3 regions of the Mangrovibacter sp. MFB070 genome follow, and region 1 is predicted to be linked to each of the others. Evidence: predicted binding sites of a transcription regulator. Region 1 holds the regulator's gene; each other region holds the start of a gene.
What was found. Region 1 encodes LexA, which represses DNA repair genes until DNA is damaged. Its sites were predicted from a motif close to TNCTGTATGTACATACAGNA; they were not measured.
Positions count from the first base shown of each region.

Region 2: the regulator LexA is predicted to act here: its motif matches at 4,462-4,481, upstream of sulA (SOS-induced cell division inhibitor SulA).
Region 3: the regulator LexA is predicted to act here: its motif matches at 4,518-4,537, upstream of DT73_RS11490 (metal-dependent hydrolase).

Region 1 covers NZ_JJMI01000003.1:39,892-47,111, reverse strand. The annotation lists gene dinF (MATE family efflux transporter DinF) at 145-1,470, opposite strand; gene lexA (transcriptional repressor LexA) at 1,570-2,184, opposite strand; gene DT73_RS01675 (diacylglycerol kinase) at 2,353-2,721, opposite strand; gene plsB (glycerol-3-phosphate 1-O-acyltransferase PlsB) at 2,852-5,290, shown strand; gene ubiA (4-hydroxybenzoate octaprenyltransferase) at 5,358-6,239, opposite strand; gene ubiC (chorismate lyase) at 6,224-6,751, opposite strand; gene malM (maltose operon protein MalM) at 6,935-7,220, opposite strand, start outside.
Region 2 covers NZ_JJMI01000022.1:143,847-151,066, forward strand. The annotation lists gene DT73_RS09955 (Lon protease family protein) at 32-1,798, opposite strand; gene matP (macrodomain Ter protein MatP) at 1,972-2,427, shown strand; gene ompA (porin OmpA) at 2,504-3,565, opposite strand; gene sulA (SOS-induced cell division inhibitor SulA) at 3,925-4,443, opposite strand; gene DT73_RS09975 (TfoX/Sxy family DNA transformation protein) at 4,659-5,297, shown strand; gene yccS (YccS family putative transporter) at 5,290-7,220, opposite strand, start outside.
Region 3 covers NZ_JJMI01000022.1:465,883-473,102, forward strand. The annotation lists gene yddG (aromatic amino acid DMT transporter YddG) at 1-310, opposite strand, end outside; gene nadE (ammonia-dependent NAD(+) synthetase) at 450-1,274, opposite strand; gene osmE (osmotically-inducible lipoprotein OsmE) at 1,529-1,867, shown strand; gene cedA (cell division activator CedA) at 2,063-2,296, shown strand; gene DT73_RS11485 (L-cystine transporter) at 2,399-3,790, opposite strand; gene DT73_RS11490 (metal-dependent hydrolase) at 3,912-4,502, opposite strand; gene kduD (2-dehydro-3-deoxy-D-gluconate 5-dehydrogenase KduD) at 4,608-5,369, opposite strand; gene hxpB (hexitol phosphatase HxpB) at 5,464-6,129, opposite strand; gene DT73_RS11505 (YniB family protein) at 6,296-6,832, shown strand; gene DT73_RS11510 (fructosamine kinase family protein) at 6,841-7,220, opposite strand, start outside.

The sequences.
Region 1 (7,220 bases):
GAAAAACCGGATTGTTAAGGGGCGGGCCCCTTAACACGTTCACAGGCTGTGAAGCCACATTAACCACCTCACTTCAGGTGAACGGAAACAACTACACCACTGAAAATGAACGAAAACAGCCAGCTACACTGCAAGTGCTCCCCTTCACTTCACCTCAAACCACGTGCCATCCCGCCAGTACCGCCGCCAGCACCACCCCAACGTCACCCCGCGCAGCACCAAAAACACCACCAAAGAAAACCACAACCCATGATTCCCAAACCCAGGCAGTGTCAGCAGGCACACCGCAAACCCTGCGGCTGAAAGCGCCATGCTGTTACGCATTTCTGCGCCCCGGGTCGCACCAACAAACATCCCGTCCAACAAATAACACCACACCCCGGCAACCGGCAGCAGCACCTGCCAGAACAAGTATTTATCTGCCAACTGGTGTAATGCTGGTAGCGAAGTCAGTAAGCCAATAATTTGTGGCCCGGCAAGGGCATAAACCAGAGAGAACCCCAGAGCTACCACACCAGCCTGGCGGCATGCAGCGCCCCATACCGCCAGCAACTGCCCTTTGCTGCGGGCCCCAAAAGCCTGGCCGGAATGGGCTTCTACTGCATAAGCAAAACCATCAAGTGCGTAAGCGGTAAAGGTCAGTAACGTCATCAGTAATGCATTTACAGCCACAATATCGCCGCCCAGCCTGGCGCCGAGCACCGTGATGGAAGCAAAGCAGCCCTGAACCAGTAAAGAACGCAACATGATGTCACGGTTTAACGCCATCAAACGCCGAATATTACCGAACCACGCCGTTTTCAGGCCTGCCAGAGGAATGCCCCGCAGCACCAGAACCCGCCAGACCATCACCAACCCCAGAAGCAGCGTGACATACTCAGAGAGAGTGGTTGCCAGCGCAGCCCCTTTCACGTTCATACCCAGCCCCATTACCAGCCAGATATCCAGCGCGATATTCAGCACATTACCCACCACCAGCAGAATAACCGGAGCACGGGCATACTGCACACCCAACAACCAGCCCAGTAACACCAGGTTAGCCAGTGAAGCAGGGGCACCCAGCCAGCGAACCGATAAAAATGCCTGCGCCTGGGACAATACCGCTTCACTGCCGCCCGTCACGGTAAGTGCGAAGTGAATTAATGGCGCACGAAACACCACAATGGCGACTCCCGCCACCAGTGCCAGCAATAACGGCTGCATCAGGGCTCGTAACAACCCCTCGTCGTCTCTTGCGCCATAAGCCTGGGCCGTTAACCCGGTAGTACTCATCCGTAAAAACAGCAGCAGCATAAACAGAAAACTGGTTGCTGTTGCGCCAATAGCCACGCCACCAAGGTAATCCGGGCTGTCCAGGTGCCCAATCACCGCAGTATCAACCAGGCCCAATAACGGTACGGTGATGTTGGACACTATCATGGGAATAGCCAGGCGCCACAATGCCCGGTCAGTTCGGGAAAAAAATCGCATCACTTACCCCGGATAAAGTTTGGGTGAACACCCACAAAAAAGCCGTGACACAGGCTGGCTGCATCACGGCTGTAAAAGCATAGCAAATTAAGGATTCGGTCAGAGCCAGTCGCCGTTGCGAATAACGCCAACAGCCAGGCCCTCGATGGTAAAGTTTTGCTCGCGTAAATCGACAACAATGGGTTTGAATTCGTTATTTTCAGGGAGTAACTGAACCGTATTCCCTTGCTGTTTCAGGCGTTTAACGGTTACTTCGTCGTCGATGCGTGCCACAACGACCTGGCCATTGCGCACATCCTGCGTTTTATGCACTGCGAGTAAATCGCCGTCCATAATACCGATATCTTTCATTGACATACCACTAACGCGCAGTAAGAAATCCGCATGTGGTTTAAACAGGGAAGGGTCGACCTGATAGTGGCCTTCAATGTGCTGCTGAGCCAGCAGTGGTTCACCGGCAGCAACCCGGCCAACCAGCGGCAGGCCGTCGTCATTGGATTCTTCCAGGAGCAGACGAATACCACGAGAAGCGCCAGAAACGATTTCGATAACCCCTTTGCGGGCCAGCGCTTTCAAGTGTTCCTCTGCCGCATTGGGCGAACGAAAACCCAGACGTTGCGCTATTTCCGCACGGGTTGGAGGCATCCCCGTCTGGCTAATGTGATCCCGGATGAGATCATAGACCTCCTGCTGTCTGGTAGTAAGTGCTTTCATTCCTTCTGCCCCCTGGGTGTATATACAGTTATGCTGTGAGTATATACAGTTAATGGTGATTTTGAAACCACAATTAAGCAAAAAACCAGGGACTTATCCCATAAAGTAGCCAGAGGTAACCAGACAGCGCCTGAAATACACGGTATCAAGCGTTTTTTCAGGAAAAACTCAGAAAAAATGAGACCAGAGCACGCTTCCCCAGGTAAACAGGGCGAGTATAATTGCGAACAACACTGCAGCGGACCCCATATCTTTAGCCCTGCCAGAGAGTTCGTGAAAATCTGTTCCCACCCGGTCAACAATGGCTTCAATAGCACTGTTGAGAATTTCGATTATCATAACCAGAGTGACGGAGCCGATAAGCAACACGCGGGCAATGGCACCGACATCCAGCCAACAGGCAATAAAGATAGCCAGTACAGTAGCAACTCCTTCCTGGCGAAATGCGGCTTCATTGCGCCATGCCGCACGAATACCTTTCCAGGAATAACCGGCTGCTTTAATGATTCGGGTGAGTCCAGTGGTGTTACTTGCCATGAAGGAACCTTTTTAGCTTAGTGGCGTCAATGCCTGTAGCGTCGCGCAGGCAACTTCCTCAGAAATCCAGGCGGGTTTCTGTTATTCTTGCGACGCATTTGCGTTTTTAACCAGAGGCTTTACAACGTTTATGTCCGGTTGGCCACGAATTTACTACAAATTGCTGAATTTACCATTAAGTATGCTGGTAAAAAGCAAATCTATTCCGGCGGATCCTTGCGCCGAATTGGGTTTAGATACCTCTCGCCCTATTATGTATGTGCTGCCTTACAATTCAAAGGCAGACTTACTGACATTACGGGCGCAATGTCTGGCACACGATTTGCCAGACCCGCTGACACCCCTTGAAGTGGACGGTGCCTGCCTGCCACGCTATGTATTTATTCATGGCGGGCCGCGTGTATTTACCTATTACACGCCGAAGGAAGAGTCCATCAAGCTGTTTCATGATTACCTGGATCTGCACCGCAGCAACCCCAATCTGGATGTCCAGATGGTGCCAGTATCAGTGATGTTTGGCCGTTCACCAGGCCGGGAAAAAGGCGAAGAAAACCCGCCGCTGCGCCTGCTTAACGGCATTCAGAAGTTCTTTGCCGTGCTATGGCTGGGCCGCGACAGCTTCGTGCGTTTTTCGCCGCCCGTCTCTCTGCGCTGGATGGCGACAGAGCATGGCACAGACAAAACTATCGCCCAGAAGCTGGCCCGGGTTGCACGTATGCACTTTGCCCGGCTGCGTCTGGCGGCTGTCGGCCCGCGCTTACCTGCCCGTCAGGACCTGTTCAATAAGTTGTTGTCTTCAAAAGCTATCGCCAAAGCGGTAGAAGATGAAGCGCGCAGCAAGAAAATCTCCCATGAAAAAGCACAGCAAAATGCCGTTGCTCTGATGGAAGAAATTGCCGCGAACTTCTCCTATGAAGCCATCCGCATGACTGACCGCGTGCTGGGCTTCACCTGGAACCGGTTATATCAGGGCATTAACGTTCATAACGCTGAGCGGGTTCGCCAGTTGGCCCATGAAGGCCACGAACTGGTGTATGTTCCCTGCCACCGCAGCCATATGGATTACCTGCTGCTGTCCTATGTGCTGTATCACCAGGGGCTGGTGCCGCCGCATATTGCAGCTGGCATTAACCTGAACTTCTGGCCCGCCGGGCCGATTTTCCGCCGTCTGGGTGCTTTCTTTATTCGCCGTACGTTTAAAGGCAATAAGCTCTATTCAACCGTGTTCCGTGAATACCTGGGTGAATTATTCAGCCGTGGGTATTCGGTGGAGTATTTTGTTGAAGGGGGGCGTTCGCGCACCGGCCGCCTGCTTGACCCAAAAACCGGCACACTGTCTATGACGATTCAGGCCATGCTGCGCGGCGGTACCCGCCCGATTACGCTGGTGCCGATTTACATTGGTTATGAACATGTCATGGAAGTGGGCACCTACGCGAAAGAGTTGCGTGGCGCCACTAAAGAGAAAGAGAGCCTTATCCAGATGATGCGCGGCCTGAGCAAGCTGCGTAACCTGGGCCAGGGGTATGTCAACTTTGGCGAGCCAATTCCACTGACCAACTGGCTGAATCAGCATGTCCCGGAGTGGCGTGATGCGATAGACCCCATCGAAGCGATACGCCCGCCGTGGTTAACCCCCAGCGTGAACGAAATTGCTCATACACTGATGGTGCGCATTAACAATGCTGGTGCGGCTAACGCCATGAACCTGTGTTGCACGGCTTTACTGGCCTCTCGCCAGCGTTCACTTACCCGTGAGCAACTGACTGAGCAGTTAGAATGTTACATGAGCCTGCTGCGCAATGTGCCTTATTCACCGGATGCTACCGTTCCTGCATTGTCGGCCAGCGAGCTTATCGACCACGCATTGCAGATGAATAAGTTCGAAGTAGAAAAAGACACGATTGGCGATATTATCGTTCTGCCCCGTGAGCAGGCCGTGTTAATGACCTACTATCGCAATAACATTGTGCATATGCTGGTGATGCCGTCTTTACTGGCCTCAATTATTACGCAACACCGTAATATCACACGCGAAGATCTGCTGAGCCGGGTAGAAGTACTGTTCCCAATGCTTAAAGCAGAGCTGTTCCTGCACTGGGACAAAGAAGCACTGGGTTCTGTAGTGGATGCGCTGCTCAATGAGCTGGTGCAGCAGAACCTGATTCTGGAAGACGGCGGCCGTTTCCGCCTGAACCCGGCACGCTCCCGGACTCTACAGCTGCTTGCAGCCGGGGTGCGCGAGACGATTCAACGTTATGCAATCACTTTCTGGCTGTTGAGCGCCAACCCGACGATTAACCGCGGGACTCTGGAGAAAGAGAGCCGTACTGTGGCACAACGTTTGTCTGTACTGCACGGTATCAACGCCCCTGAGTTCTTCGACAAAGCGGTGTTCTCTTCTCTGGTGCTGACACTGCGTGATGAAGGCTATATCAGCGATACCGGTGATGCGGAGCCAACAGAAACCATGAAGGTTTACCAGTTGCTGGCTGAGCTGATTACTTCGGATATCCGCCTGACGATTGAAAGTGCTGCATCACAAGGCGAAGACGCACCCGCGCAATAACCGTTGAGTGTGTACGAAAAAAATGGCGGGAATTCCCGCCATTTTTTATGCCCGCAATAATAGCCGCTCAGGATAACGGCGGCAGATAATGTACAAACAACCCTAAAAATAATACCAGCCCTACATAGTTGTTATTCATAAAGGCTTTAAAACAGGCATCCCGGTCGCGCCCGGCAATGAGTTTTTGCTGGTATGAAAACAGCCCCGCAGCAAGCAACAGCGACCAGTAAAACGCACCGCTCAGGTGATTAAGCCAGCCCACCAGCACTAACAGTGCGAGAACCGCCACCTGCAATATGCCAATAATCAGTTTGTCGTAGCGCCCAAACAGAATAGCGGTGGATTTCACGCCTATTTTCAGGTCGTCGTCTCTGTCTACCATGGCATATTGCGTGTCATAAGCGACAGCCCAAAGGATATTGGCTAAAAACAGTAACCAGCAACTGAGCGGCAACTGTTCACTCACGGCCGAAAACGCCATAGGAATTGACCAGCCAAACGCAGCCCCTAATACCACCTGAGGTAAATGGGTGTAGCGTTTCATAAACGGGTATACCCAGGCCAGTGCCAGCCCGGCGACAGACAGCAGAATCGTCATGGTGTTCAGGGTAAGCACCAGCACGAAAGCCAGTAATACCAGCACACCAAATAACGTAATCGCTTCACGTACTGTTACATCACCACTGGGCAATGGGCGGCGAGCAGTGCGCTTGACATGCCCGTCAAATTTGCGGTCGGCGAAGTCATTCACCACACAACCCGCGGCGCGCATTAACCAGACACCGGCAATGAAAACCAGCAGAATAGTTACCGGCGGGACGCCTGGTGCCGCAAGCCACAACGCCCATAAGGTAGGCCAGAGTAACAGTAACGCGCCAATCGGTTTGTCAGTACGCATGAGCCGGTGAAATGCCAGCAGCTTATTCTTCTGCGTCAGACTCCACTCCATTTTTCATCCTCTTGATACAACGGTGATGCAGGTAAAAACAATTCGGTCAGTAATAATGGTTTGCCCGACAAACGGAGGCGGGAACGGCGCCCCCATAAGGTTTCACTGCGCCCCGGGTGAATAAAATCGCGTGTAAGGGCTGATGAGGTAAACAAATACCTGCCAAGCGGCGTTGTGCCCAGGCGCTGTAACGCCAGCTCCGGACCGTTCAGCGTGGATAACGGCACCACAGTGCGCCCCACCAGCCAGGGCGTACTATCGCCCAGCAAAATAATTTCCCGTAACCAGTATTGTGGTTCACGGGGTAACCAGTCGGCGTCTTCACCCACCTGTTCCGGCGTTACAAAGCCTTCCGATAGCAGCGTCACACTAACCTTGCTGCAACAGCGTTCAAAACGCTTTGTCATTGAGTCTTCCAACAACAGCCAGTCACGCAGCCAGGCTGACAGGTTATCCGGCAGGGTGTCGGAGAAAGACAGCGCCCGTAATTGCGCCAAAGCAGGGTGCATCATGCCCAACAGTCTCCAGAACAGAACAGTGGACATTGTAACGCAGAACACGAAAAGGGTGTGGCAGGAAAATAGCAGAAACCAACAGCCATGTAACAAAAAAACAACGACCACAGACAAGCCTGCCGGTGGAAAAAAGGTGCGCAGACGCGCACCAAGGCTTACAAGATCAGCAATGTGGGGTGATTACCCCTTGCCTTTTACACTACTGATAAAGGTTTTACGTGCGCTGGTGGATCCAAGACGCTCCGCCTCATCAAGTAATTTCAACGCTTTATCTACATCACCTTTCGCCACGGCCTGCTTAATGGCCTGGTTAAAGTAGGCTTCAGTGTCATTCAGCATGGGCTCCGCTTTCAGTGCCGGAGCTGGTGCCGCAACAGGCGCGACAGGCGCAACAGCTGTGGCAGTATTTCCGACGGTGACCGTTGGGGTGCTGGCTGAAGAACCAAAGATAGGCCCAACCAGGATG
Region 2 (7,220 bases), on a different contig from region 1:
TAGCGAACACGTGTACGCTCAACAAGTCCGATCAGTTGTGGTTAAACCAGTTTAACCAGCGTAATGGCCATGGCAGGCGATGCCTGGCATCCTGTTGGCTTGCCTGAGCGATGCGTTCCTGTACTAACTGCATAAGATTGTTACGCCCCTGGATTTCATCACTCCAGGGTAAACCTGTTAATAAAGGTAGAGCATCGAACACATCATCGATAGCCCAGATATAAAACTGCTCTTGTTCCACAGCGCTGCGTAACGGTTCACACAGGCTGAGATGACGCACATTTGCCAGAGGAATAATGACCCCCTGGTTACCAGTAAGACCGCGGGCTGCACAGAGAGTAAAGAAGCTTTCAATTTTCTCGTTAAGCCCACCAACTGGCTGTGCACAGCCAAATTGGTCAACAGAACCAGTAATGGCAATGTTCTGGTAAACAGGCACATCAGCCAGTGCGCTAATAAAGGCGCAGAGTTCAGCCATTGACGCACTGTCGCCATCAACCTCGCTATAAGACTGCTCAAAGGTTAACGATGCAGAGAAGGGCAACTGTTGGTCCAGATCCAGCTCAGCCATCAGGAAGGCCTGCATAATCATCATGCCTTTGGCATGAATATTCCCACCAAGTTCCGCTTTACGCTCAATATCTGTCAGTTCGCCATCACCAGCATGCACCACACAACTAATGCGAGACGGTTCACCAACAGGGCGGGGGTGACCAGGAAATTCAATTACTGACAGCGCGTTAATTTGCCCGACTTGTTCACCCTGGGTGTCCACACGTACCTGGTCGTCGAGAATGTCATCCAGAATACGCTCTGCGAGATACCCTTCACGCCAGGCCTGCTGTTCCAGTAACTGTTGGAAAGCTTCGCCACTGAAAGTCTCAGTGCCTGTGATGGTAGCAATGGATGTGAAAAGGCGCTCAAACCACAAAGGGTTAACGGGCAGAGAGCACTGGTCTTCAGTATAGCGAGTTGCGAGCTCCAGCAACCGTGGCCAGGCATCACTTGCTGGTCTGGGAAGACCTTTGTTCTGTGCCCGGTTATCAATCCAGTTTCGCCAACGAATAACGTCCTGTTCGTCATTAATCAGAATTTCATCTTCGTATTCGCTGTAAACCGCTATTTCCGTCATTTCTGGCGTGAGAGCTTCTAACTCTGCCAGTTCATCGCGGTCTCCAACCAGAATCAGGCGAATATCCAAAGGAATTGCGGGCATCGTTACTGGCAGCGGTTTTGTTTCATCCGGCGCAAACCAGGTGAACACCTGGCGTGTGACCCACTGCTTCACCCGTAACCACATTAAGGGTTGTTCAAGCAGTAAACGCAGGCTGAGTATAAGCACGCCACCATTGGCCCGGTGGAGAAGCCCGGGTTGTGCGGAAAGCTCACCATTGAACTGGCGAATACAGCCACACAGCTGTTCAGTTTCCGCCCAGGCTGTGCTGAGCACATTTGGACGGGTGCAGAACAGCGCATCTTCGGTTTCTGGTTTGCCAAATGTGACATCTGTAGTGGAGAAACGATAATGGCCACCATACAGTGAATCGCTGCCAGTAAACTGTTGAGAAACCAGTTCATGGAGCGTATCAAGGTAAGGCTGTGTGCCGGGGGCTTTGATCACCATAAACCGTGACGGCACAGAAGGGTGCAGGAAGTGTGTCAGTGTATCAGTAAGGCGTGGCTGTATGCTCTGTAACGCCTGGGAAACAGCATCGTTATCGCCTGGTTGTGCAAACAGCGAGTCATAGGGCGTTGCATCCAGGGTAAGTGCTTGTGATGTCAGTCGATTAATGGTCAATGTGATATTTATAAGTTAGTTGCCAAAACAGCGATTATACAATAAGCCACTTCGTGGCACACCTGAAACAAGACTTGCTTTCCTTGCAGGCAAACAACTTATCATTTCAGGTGCGCGAACAGGCAGAAAAGCTGATATTCTGTAACGGGTTAAACGGTTACGCCGAGATCATAATGAAATATCAACAACTCGAAAATCTCGAAAGCGGCTGGAAATGGAAATATCTGGTAAAAAAACACCGCGAAGGTGAGGCCATTACTCGCCATATTGAAGCCAGCATGGCGCAGGAAGCCGTTTCAACGTTGCTGGAACTGGAAAGTAATCCTGTGCGTGTTCTTAGCTGGATTGACCAGCATATGAACCCGGCTCTTGCCAACAGGATGAAACAGACTATTCGCGCACGCCGCAAGCGGCACTTTAATGCGGAGCATCAGCATACCCGCAAAAAGTCTATCGACCTGGAGTTTGCGGTATGGCAACGTTTGGCATCTCTGGCACGGCGCCGCAACAGCACATTATCAGAAACAATTGTTCAGTTAATTGAAGATGCCGAGCGTAAAGAAAAATACGCATCCAAAATGACTACACTTAAAGACGACCTCAGGGCGTTGCTGGGCGATAAGAAATAGCCTGCCCCTGAGCGCATTTTTCGCAATACTAAAAAACAAAAAACCCACCGAAGTGGGTTTTTTGTTGCGTGGTAACTTAAGCCTGAGGCTGAGTTACAACGTCTTTAACGCCTTTAACTTCGATCTCAACACGACGATCTGGCGCCAGGCAATCGATCAGCGCTGCACGTGCTTTCACGTTGTTGCAGGTGCTGCCGGTAACCGGGTTGGATTCACCCATGCCACGTGCAGAGATTTTGTTAGACGGGATACCTTTAGAAACCAGGTAATCAACAACGCTCTGTGCGCGCTGTTCAGACAGTTTCTGGTTGTAGGAATCAGAACCGATACGGTCAGTGAAGCCCAGAACAACAACAGAACCATCTTTAGGATCCAGGTTGCTCAGCTGAGTGTACAGCTGGTCAAGAGCCTGGCGGCCTTCAGGTTTCAGGCTGGATTTACCGAAAGTAAACAGCACGTCAGATTTCAGAGTGAAATGTTTGGTGCTTACTTCAGGAGCCGGAGCCGGAGCAGGAGCCGGAGCTACTACCGGAGCTGGTTCGCTCTGACCGAAACGGTAGGAAACACCAACACTCAGCATTCCGTTATCAGGACGGGCACCTACGGTACCTGCATCACCGATATTGTTAACCCACTGGTATTCCAGACGGGTTGCGATTTCCGGAGTGAATGCATATTCAACACCGCCAGCGAATACTGGAGAAACGCCAGTATCGTGATCTTTCAGGCCAGTGTTTTCTTTAGAATCAGCACGCCATACCATGCCACCCAGACGAGTATAAACATCCAGATCGTCCATTACCGGGTAGCTCAGTTTAGCAGTCAGCTGAACGCCTTGAGCTTTAAATGCACCGTTAGTTACGCTGCCTTTGTAAGGCATACGACCTAACCAGTCATAACCCATTTCGAAACCAACATACGGGTTAACCTGGTAACCGCCGTAAGCACCAGCACCCAGTTGGCTTTCATGAGTCGGGCCATTGTTAGCAGAATAGCCGTTGCCATAGAAGCCGGTATCGTGGTACTGGGACCAACCCAGTTTACCACCTGCATACCAGGTGTTATCCATCGGTGCTGCCTGTGCTACGGTAGCGAAACCAGCCAGTGCCACTGCAATTGCGATAGCTGTCTTTTTCATTTTTTGCGCCTCGTTATCATCCAAAAGGCCATAGGTCTTTAAATCAATCAAAACCCACGGTTAAATCCTTCACCCGGGTTATAGCTCAATTGCCACTCTACCGATAAGCTCGGTTTATAATGAGCAACCCTGGCGAGTTAAAGTCTACAACTTAGTTAGAAACTTACAAGTGTGAACTCAGTCAGACATATGAAAAAAATCTGACTACAGATTAAATTTTTACGGCAGAATGAAGGCAACGTACTGCGCACAAAAAGTGAATCTTTTTGCGGAAATCCCGCCAGACAGGGCTTCTCTGATGCTGATTATTTCCAGTTATTCAGACGAATCGCTGCTCCCAGGAATTATCCTAAATTTACTTAGTGATACAAATTTGATTGAATTTTTATCCCGAAATTTTGTCTGTCGCTCAAATTAACCCGGGAAACAGGGCGCATGATAAACCCAATTGCCTGTCCTTCTTCAGCAGATTGCTGTAATAATAGCCGTTCCTGATCGCTCAATTCTTCTGGTAACCAGCCAATAACGACACTGTAGTTACCTGATTTTAAGGCTCTGGCCATTGCTGAAACTGTAGTGGGTTGTTGTTCCTGCCGGGCCTGAACATGCATAACTTTTGACAGAGGCAAACCCGCAGAAACCAGCCACTGGCGGTTTAATTTCTGCCCGGGCGTGATCCACAACTGCCAGCGTGCTTGCTGGCTTAACTGGCGCAGCAAGGGCAAGAGAATCAACTGGGACATCCAGGGTTGGTCTTCACGGAACACCATTTCACTGACAATACCTTGCGTGATAACCGGTTGTTCTTCTAAACCGGCCTGGTAATGCCCATTAATATGATGAGTGACACTTCGGTTTTGGTAAGCCAATGCGTTCATAATGAATTCCGCCTCTGTTACTGTATGAATATACAGTAATGCGCAATGACTGAAAGATCAACAAAAAATTTTGGAAATTCCCTCGCAAAACAGATAACAAATAACCTAAACCCGTAATGGATTCTTGCTCTGAAGAAATAACTTTCTTATGGTTTAACAAAGGCGTCCCGGGATAGGGATTATTCGTTATTACATAATGAAATGTAAGGATTTTTATGGGAAAGGTTTCCACTCCACGCATCAAGGCGTCATTAGAAAAACTCTCTTCTCTGGGCCACATTTCTTCCCGGACTTTGTTCGGCGGGTACAGCATTATGGCCGACAATGTTGCTTTTGCCATGGTAAGTAAAGGGCAGCTCTACTTACGTGCCTGTGAAGAAAATGCAGCCTACTTTACCTCGCGTAATTTGCCACTATTGGTCACACATAAGCGTGGCCGTCCTTTGTCACTGAACTATTACTGTGTTGATGAAGCGTTGTGGAACGATGACGCTCAGCTCATCACCCTTGCGGGGCATGCGCTTGATGCCGCTAAAAAAGAAAAGCTGGAAAAACAGGCTGTCCGGAGAATTAAAGATTTGCCGAACGTAACTTTCGGCCTGGAGATGATGCTATGGGAAGCGGGTATCCGCGATATTGAAACCCTGAAAAACAAAGGGGCGAAGGCATGCTGGATAATGCTGCGCCGGCGGTGCAATACCCTGGGAGCCAAAGTGCTTCTCTCTTTGGAGGGAGCAATAACGGGTTCCCATAGCGAAGCGCTCCCACGGCAAAGGCAGTGGGAGCTTAACGAGTGGGCAAAGCAACAACTCGAGCAGGAAGCCAGAGACAAAGCGCGGCGCAAACCTAACTAATCTGGGTGCGCAGTTTTGAAAGCTCGGGCAGTATAGAAACCAGTAAACCAATTTGTTGAAGAACCAGTGGCTCTTTGCCATCAGCCTTTTGGTCCTGGTTGCCAATGCGTTGCACCAGCCCTGCAAGGGCTTGCTGAACTTTATCTTCATCGGCGGGTTCGTGGTGCAACGCATCGTCTACATAACAAACGGCATCATCAAGAATTGCCAGTATCTGGTTGTTACTGAGCTTCTCGCGATGAGCGCCCAGTGCAGAGATATAACTATTAAATGTGTGGTTCAGGCACAACAGGCGGAACGCTGCTTCACGAACTTCAGGCGTCATATGTGGCTCGGAAGACATGTTTGAGACAACGGATGCCAGTTCTGCATCCCGGTTGTAGGCATCGCGGCGGGCAATACGGTAAGCCAGGCGGTTATCTCTGCCCTGGTGGTATTGCTCAAGAATAGCGTCCAGGTAGCGGCAGTTGGCATTAATGGCGCGGTCAGCTACCTGCGGTAAACGCCTGAAACGCCAGTCAGGCCAAATAAAGGAAACTGCAGCCCATGCAATTGCGCAACCCAGTAATGTGTCAATTATTCGTGGCAGCGCAACTTCAAAGCCTTCGCCCAGCAGGTTAAAACACAGTAACACCAACAAGGTGATAAACATTGTCGCATGGGCATACTGCACATTACGGAATGCGAAAAACAACACGCCAGTAATAACGATTAACACCAGTTGGCCTTCCAGTGAGGGAACAAACCACAACACTGGAATACCAATGGCAACCCCAACCAGAGTACCAATGACTCGCAGGGTCAGGCGGTGCCGGGTGGCGTTATAGTTGGGCTGGCAAACAAACAGGCTGGTGAGCAAAATCCAGTAGCCATGGTTCATTCCGGTAAATTGTATGAAGGCATAGCCAATGCATAATACAACAGACATCCGAATAGCATGGCGGAAGAGAGCAGATTCAGGTGTAAGGTTGCGGCTTAAGCGCAGCCAGATGTCACTGAACCCGGTTATCCCGTCATCGGCCAGGCGGTTGTCTGTATCCTGCTTGATTCCGGCTTCTGTCTGCTCCGACTCAATTGTTGCCAGTTGCGCATCAATAGCGCGTAAATTGTTTATCAGATAATCCAGCGCGGTTAACTCAGGCATTAACGGCTGGCTGGCTTTAATGCGCGCCATTGCGGTGTCCAGGTGAGTGAACGCATTGTCAAAGCGAGTATCGTGTGAATAAGGTGTGCGGGACAAAATGCATCGTGCAAGTTGGTTGCAGGCCTGAGATTGCATAAACAATATGCGCTGGAAACGGAACATAATGTCGCTGTGGCGAAATTTATCTCGCAGGCTCTGGTACTGAATGTGCGACGAATTCGCTCTTTCATGGATATCCTGAGCCACAAAATAATAGTGCAGGGTGCGGCGCGTATTTTTTTGCCCGCGGTCACCCCGCAAGCGGGTCAGTAGCGAGGCCTTGGTTTGGTTCAGGGTATTAACCACATCACTGTTGGCCATTGCCAGTTCATAGAGTGGCGCCTGTGCATCGCTTTCAATATCAGGGTCAAACAACCGTGATTTTATCTCTAAAAAATGCGCCAGTTGTTTGTAGCAGCGAGACAGGTTGTCCTGCAGCGGGCGTACCGGGAAGATCAAATGACCAGACAGTGTCAGCAGGTTGTACCATATTGCGCCAGCGAGCAGGAACAGAGGCTGCTGGTACCAGTGTTCGTACAGCGAAACACCAAGCATGGTATAGATGGCAATCAGTAGTGCCCCAAAGGCAATGGTGGCATAACGCTGCCCAAGCCCGCCAAGCAGAATAAAACCGCAGGTGGAACTCATCAGGCCGAGGGTGAACAACCAGGGCCAGGGGAACAACAACTCAACAGATGCCGATGCGATAAAAAAACACAGCAGTGTGATAAGCAGATTTT
Region 3 (7,220 bases), on a different contig from region 1:
AATAATTGATCATGCCCATTTCAAGTGCTTGCGTACGGGTGCTGGCGAGGCCAATAGCCAACGCCAGGCTGATTTCATACACCACAAAGAGTATACCTGCGGCAAGCATGCGCCCTGACAGTACCAACTGAGGCAATGTCCGCCGGTTGCTGATAACAAGGCAAATAGAGCTTATTGTATAGATAAGTGCCGCCCCACCTGTCGGGCCAAGTGCCTCACTGATGCTGCGCAGTAACCCGACAGAAGTGCTCCAAAGTAATATTGCCAGCAACCCGGCAATAGTGGCCCGGGAGCCAGTTAAACGCGGCATAATCGTCATCCTGAATGGAGTAGCGGCCTGTTCGCAGGCCTGGATAAGAGAAGAAATAACCAGCCGGGAGAAAAACGGTTATTGCTTTAGTCGTTGGTAGCGCGTGCTGAAACAATAACCGGTGGTCATTAAAGGCGGCTTATTTCCAGAAGTCGTCGAATATTGTAATTGGTGGGCGGCGTTTGTGCTCGGTTTTAATATACCAACCTTCAATAATTTGGCTGACTGCGCTGTCGAGGGTTTTGCCTTCCAGGTAGTCGTCAATTTGTGCGTAGGTCACGCCCAAAGCAGCTTCATCGGGCAGAGAAGGGCGGTCATCTTCCAGGTCTGCAGTTGGGGCTTTGATATATAAATGTTCCGGGCAGCCCAGTAATTTCAGTAGCTGTTTGCCCTGGCGCTTATTCAGCCGGAAAATAGGGTTGATATCAGTGCCGCCATCACCGTATTTGGTGAAGAAGCCAGTAACAGCCTCTGCTGCGTGGTCCGTGCCCACAACAACACCGTGCGTCATGCCTGCAATGCTGTACTGTGCTTTCATGCGTTCACGGGCTTTTTCATTGCCACGCACAAAATCACTCAGCGTAATGCCGGCGTCTTTCAATGTTTGTTCGCTTGCCAGTACGGCTGCTTTGATATTCACCGTCAATACCCGGTCTGGCTGGATAAAGTTGATAGCATCCTGGCAGTCCTGTTCATCGGCCTGGACACCATAAGGCAGGCGTACAGCAATAAACTGGTAGCTGTTATCACCCGTTTCCTCTCGCAATTCACGAATTGCCATTTGGCAAAGCGTGCCTGTCAGAGTGGAGTCCTGACCGCCACTCAGTCCCAGAACCAGGCTTTTTAAGAACGGGTAGCGCAAGAGGTAAGCTTTGAGAAAGTCGACGCTACGGCGAACTTCTTGCTGAGGGTCGATTTGTGGTTGTACGCCTAACGCCTGAATAATTTCTTGTTGCAGAGTCATTTGAGCCTCTCCTGTCCGCGGGCCTGATAAGGCCTGGTGGCAAAAAACAGATACGCTAAAACTACCGCTTTGCCATTAAAACAACAAGCTGTGTGCAATAGTAAAAACCTCTGAGTGCTGGAAATTAAAGCAGTTTTATGCAAATTTCCCTGGAAAAGAATAGTCTGAAAGTGGTTCAATTTCTGCTATCAGGTTGAAAAAACGGGGGCGGTCAACCAGGCTTGACTGGAACCGCAACGAAAGGAGGATAAAATATGAACAAAAATGTAACAGGGTTAGTCACAATAGCGGCGGCACTGGTAGTTCTGGCGGGCTGTACAACTTATGACAGAGCAAAAGATCAATTTTCCGAACCTGTCGTGAAAGATGTCAAAAAAGGTATGACGCGTGAGCAGGTAAGCCAGATTGCCGGTAAACCCGCTTCTGAAGTCACTATGATCCATGCACGTGGCACATGCCAGACGTATATTCTCGGCAAACGTGACGGGCAAATGGAAACCTACTTTGTGGCGCTGGATGATACGGGTCATGTGATGAACTCTGGGTATCAAACCTGTGCGGAATACGACTCAGACCCGCAAACCCATAAATAATCTTTTCTGGCTCTGTCAGTTTTTTACCTAAAATGCCAAAAAACAATTTTGAGACCGTTTTTTGGCATTTCCTGCCCAATCTGTGAGCTGGTGTGCCAGAGAATACTGATGTTGCCATTTTCAGAGAAAGCACCGCAGAGAAAAATCCGTTATTATGGGTGCTACTGTTAACGTGTTTTATTGTATTTTCCCGTTATGAAAACATTTCGTCACCCAAATAAAGCGATTATTACGTATAAACCGCGAGTGGAGCCTGCTCCGCCTGATCACGCATGGCGTGTAGAAGGTTTCAAAGATGTCTATTTATTGCGTGGCAACTATGTCGCTTTTGTTCTGGTGGGAAGTAGTTTCCAGCGCTCTCCTGTTTTCACGTTACCGGAATCTGCTCAGCGCTGGGCAAACCAGGTACGACAGGATAATGATATTTAAATAAGCGGGCAGATACATTATGAATCTGTAACCGCCCCGGTTCAGGGGCGGTTTTCTCGTGAGAGAGTTTCTTTAATTATTCAGCAACCGTTCAGCCAGTGCTTAAAGTTTGGCCAGTTCAGCATCGTCATCACTGTGCAAACGGCTGGAATCTGTTTGTTTCATCAACTGGCTGGTCACTGTTCCTGCAGTCATGGCACCATTGACGTTCAGAGCGGTTCTGCCCATATCAATGAGTGGTTCAACTGAGATAAGCAGCGCAACCAGTGTTACCGGCAGCCCCATTGCAGGCAGAACAATTAGCGCTGCGAATGTTGCACCACCCCCAACGCCAGCCACACCAGCAGAACTTAGTGTAACAATGCCTGCCAGTGTGGCAATCCATACCGGGTCCATTGGGTTGATGCCGACAGTTGGCGCGACCATCACCGCAAGCATGGCCGGGTACAGGCCCGCACAACCATTCTGACCAATCGTTGCCCCAAAAGAAGCAGCGAATGTAGCAATAGATTCAGGAACACCCAGGCGGCGTGTTTGTGCCTCAACATTCAGTGGAATGGACGCCGCGCTGGAGCGGCTGGTGAACGCAAAAGTCAGTACCGGCCATACCTTACGGAAATATTTAACTGGGCTGACACCTGCAATGCTCAAAATAATGCCATGCACCACAAACATAATGGCAAGCCCAAGGTAGGAAGCCACCACAAAACTCCCCAGTTTGATGATGTCATGCATGTTTGACCCGGCGACGACTTTTGTCATTAAGGCCAGGACACCATAAGGTGTCAGTTGCATCACGAGACGTACCAGTTTCATAACCCAGCTTTGCATGACATCAATGCCGGCGATAACCCGCTCACCCTTTGGTTTATCATCGGCAAGGAGCTTGAGTGCCGCCACACCCAGAAATACAGCAAAAATGACAACGCTGATAATGGACGTGGGGTTTGCACCGGTCAGGTCGGCAAAAGGATTTTTGGGAATAAACGAGAGTAACAACTGTGGGACACTGAGATCGGCCACTTTGCCCATGTACTGGGTTTCCAGGGTACTTAATCGGGTGCTTTCAGCTGCTCCCTGAACCAAACCTTCGGCAGTGAGGCCAAACAGGTTGGTGACAAAAATGCCCACCAGTGCGGCAATCAGCGTAGTAAACAGCAGAGTGCCGATAGTGAGAACGCTTATCTTACCCAGAGAAGACGCGTTATGCAGACGGGCAACTGCACTCAGAATCGATGCAAACACCAGCGGCATTACAATCATTTGCAGTAATTGCACGTAGCCATTACCCACAATATTGAACCACTGTACTGATTGACTGAGGACGGGGCTGTTGTCACCATAAATCAGTTGTAATCCCAGGCCGAAAAATACGCCCAGAACCAGCCCCAGCAAGACTTTCTTCGCCAGGCTCCAGTTAGTTTTACGAGTGGTGGCAAGTCCCATTAGTAAAATAACAAACACAACAAGGTTTGCTATAAGTGGAAGATTCATCTCCATTCTCCTGATTCTATTTTTACCCTTTTCCGGGCTCGCACGAAGAATAGCAGATGACGTTTAGCGTTGATTATAACTAAACGTTATTTATTATGTTTTTTGCGGTATTGTTGGCGAATTATTCTTCTTTATGTGCGGTTACATAGCGGTAAAATGCATTTTGTAGCGCATTAATGGTTTGTGATGACCAGCGCACAGCACTGTTTTCTGGTAGTGATTGTGGCATCCATAAAGCAAAACTGAACAGGGCGATACATAGTACACGCTCAAGTTGGTTACCTTTTTGAGGGCGAATAACCGGCAGACAAAAGCGCCAGCGGCACGGCCACAATAGTGGTACCCCAGCAGGGGTCAGCATATCAGCGAGGATATGGCTGAGGTAACCGATTACCATCCCCTGCAACACATCCGCAGGGATAATCCAGCTTTGGGGTACTTTTAAATAAAACAAAGCCAGGGTAACAAATACAGCCAACAAACTGTGGGTAAACCCACGGTGCCCAAAAGCTCGAGCGATGGGTTTGGATAACCAACTGAGCCGTTGGCCGAGAAATGACTTTGGGTGGTCAATATCGGGCAGTAAGCAGGTCAGCACTGCTGCGGGCACGACATGCCACCAGTCACCATCGGTGAGTACAGGTGTCAGTTGCGCGTTTTTTGCAAACACGGCGCAGGCAATAGAAAAGAGCAGGTGACCTTCGGCCGTCATGATAAAACCCGGTATAACTGTCAATTCATCCAGTATAGGGTTTTTATACAGTGGGAAAAAGAGGTGACGTTGTAACACTTTGTCAATATCACCTCAAGTGGTTAATTATCGTGCCAACCAGCCACCATCCACGGCCAGTGTGTAACCATTGATATAGTCAGAAGCACCCGAGGCCAGAAAAACGGCAGGTCCTTTTAAATCCTGAGGTGTGCCCCAACGGCCAGCAGGAATGCGCTCCAGAATGGCCTGGTTACGTGCTTCGTCATCACGCAGTTGCTGGGTATTGTTGGTTGCCATATAACCCGGAGCGATCGCATTCACATTTATTCCGTGAATGGCCCATTCGTTTGCCATTAAACGAGTTAACCCCAGAACACCACTTTTAGACGCAGTATATGACGGAACACGAATACCCCCCTGGAAAGAGAGCATGGAGGCAATATTGATGATCTTTCCTCCTGAACCCTGTGCTATGAATTGCCGCGCAACGGCCTGAGAAAGAAAGAAGACTGACTTCAGGTTCAAATTGATGACATCGTCCCAGTCTTTTTCGCTGAAGTCGATGGCATCGTTACGGCGAATCATACCCGCGTTATTAACCAGAATATCCAGACGACCCATTTCACTGACAGCCTGTGCCACTAGGCCGGGAATAGGTTCCTGGCTGCTCAGATCTGCCTGTAAAGCCAGAAAACGCCTGCCCAGCGCGGTAACCTGTTCGGCTGTTTCGTGGGGGATTTTACGGTTGACGCTGATAATATCGCATCCGGCTTCCGCCAGCGCCAGCGCCATTCCCTGACCCAGACCCGTGTCACAGCCAGTGACCATGGCAACTTTCCCGGCCAGGTTAAACGCGTTTAATATCATATTTACCTCGGATTATGCTGTGCAGGTGTTTATACAGACACAGCATAGTCCGGCTGAACGGTTAATTCAAATAAAATGAAACGTTGTTTTGTTTTTATTTGAGATGCGCCGCGTTCAGTTCTTCGAGGCTGCCCAGATGTGTATCGGCCAGGACCCAACGCGGGTTGCCTGCATTCTCTCTTGCGGGAACCACAATGGAGCGCATACGGGCTGCTTTGGTGGCAATCATCCCATTCACTGAGTCTTCCAGAGTGACGCAATTGAGCGGGTTGATACCCAGCTTTTCAGCTGCGTTGAGGTAAACTTGTGGATGCGGTTTGCTCCATTCAAGATGTTCGGCAGAGGCCAGCGCAGAGAAATAGGGGCGCAATGAAAACATTTCCAATACTTGTTCGAGCATATGTAAAGGGGAGGCGGATGCCAGGCCGATTTTCAGTCCAAGGTTTTGGCATAAGTCCAGCGCCTCCCGGACGCCGGGCAACAGCGGGCGGGTTTGTTCAACTAACTCAATAGCACGACGTATAATTTGTTGTGTCACTGCTTCGCGAGATGCGCCCTGCCAGGGCTGCTGTGCATACCAAAGGTCCACAACCACATCAATGCGTAAACCCAGCAGGTCGGGGAGTTCGTGGCGGCGTGTAATGTCTACGCCCAGAGAAGCGATAACCTCCAGTTCAGCCTGGTCCCACAAAGGTTCTGAATCTATCAGTAATCCGTCCATGTCAAATATTGCTGCGAGGGTTCCGGTTACACCAGGCATACGCTATTGCTCCTTTTTACGATACGATTTCCATGAAAAGTAACATATAATTCACGACCCTGGATGAGAGCATCAAAAAAACAGGCATAATTTGTCTGTCTGGGTAGACTTGATGACGTAACGTGAATACTTCAGCTTTCAGTATGGAAGCTGGTGAGGGGAACAAATGACTTACCAACAAGCTGGACGCCTGGCGATTGTAAAACGCATTGCAGGGTGGGTAATTTTCATTCCTGCGGTTATCTCTACGTTGATTTCGCTGCTGAAGTTCATGGATCAACACAGCGAGAAAAAAGCGGGCATTAATGCTGTTATGTCAGATTTTGCTCATGTCATGATTGATATGATTCGGTTTAACACACCATTTTTGAACTTCTTTTGGTATAACTCGCCATCGCCAGATTTTGCTCACCAGCTCAATGTGCTGTTTTGGGTTATTTTTGTGCTGGTATTTGTCGGTATGGCACTACAGGCTTCAGGTGCTCGCATGAGCCGGCAAGTGCGTTTTATTCGCGAAGGGCTTGAAGACCAACTGATTCTGGAAAAAGCAAAAGGTGACAGCGGGCTGACTAAAAACGCGCTGGAAGAAAAAATTATTGTGCCACACCATACTATTCTTCTGCAGTTTTTCCCGCTGTATATATTGCCCGTCGTCGTTATTGTGATTGGTTATGTCTTTTTCTCTCTGTTGGGCTATATCTGATAGCCGGGTCAATCAGCCAGCATCTGTTCGAGTGCCTGTTGAGCGACTGGCAGATGCTGGCCGCCAAACAACCTCGCCCGGTTGAGTAATGTATACAACTGGTAAACAGGTTGGCGTTCAATAAAATCAGTGGGGAGTGGGCATACAGACTGGTAGCCATCATAAATTTGTGCTGGCTGCTCTGGGTGCAGCGGAAGCATTGCCAGGTCACATTCCCTGTCGCCCCAGTAACATGCAGGGTCGAAAATATAAGGGCCATTTGGCCCTACCGCACAATTTCCGGACCACAAATCACCATGGAGTAATGACGGAGCGGGTTGATGAGAGGAAAGGCGCTCACGAACCTTTTCAACGATGACATCTATATTGCCAAACGTTATCCCTTTTT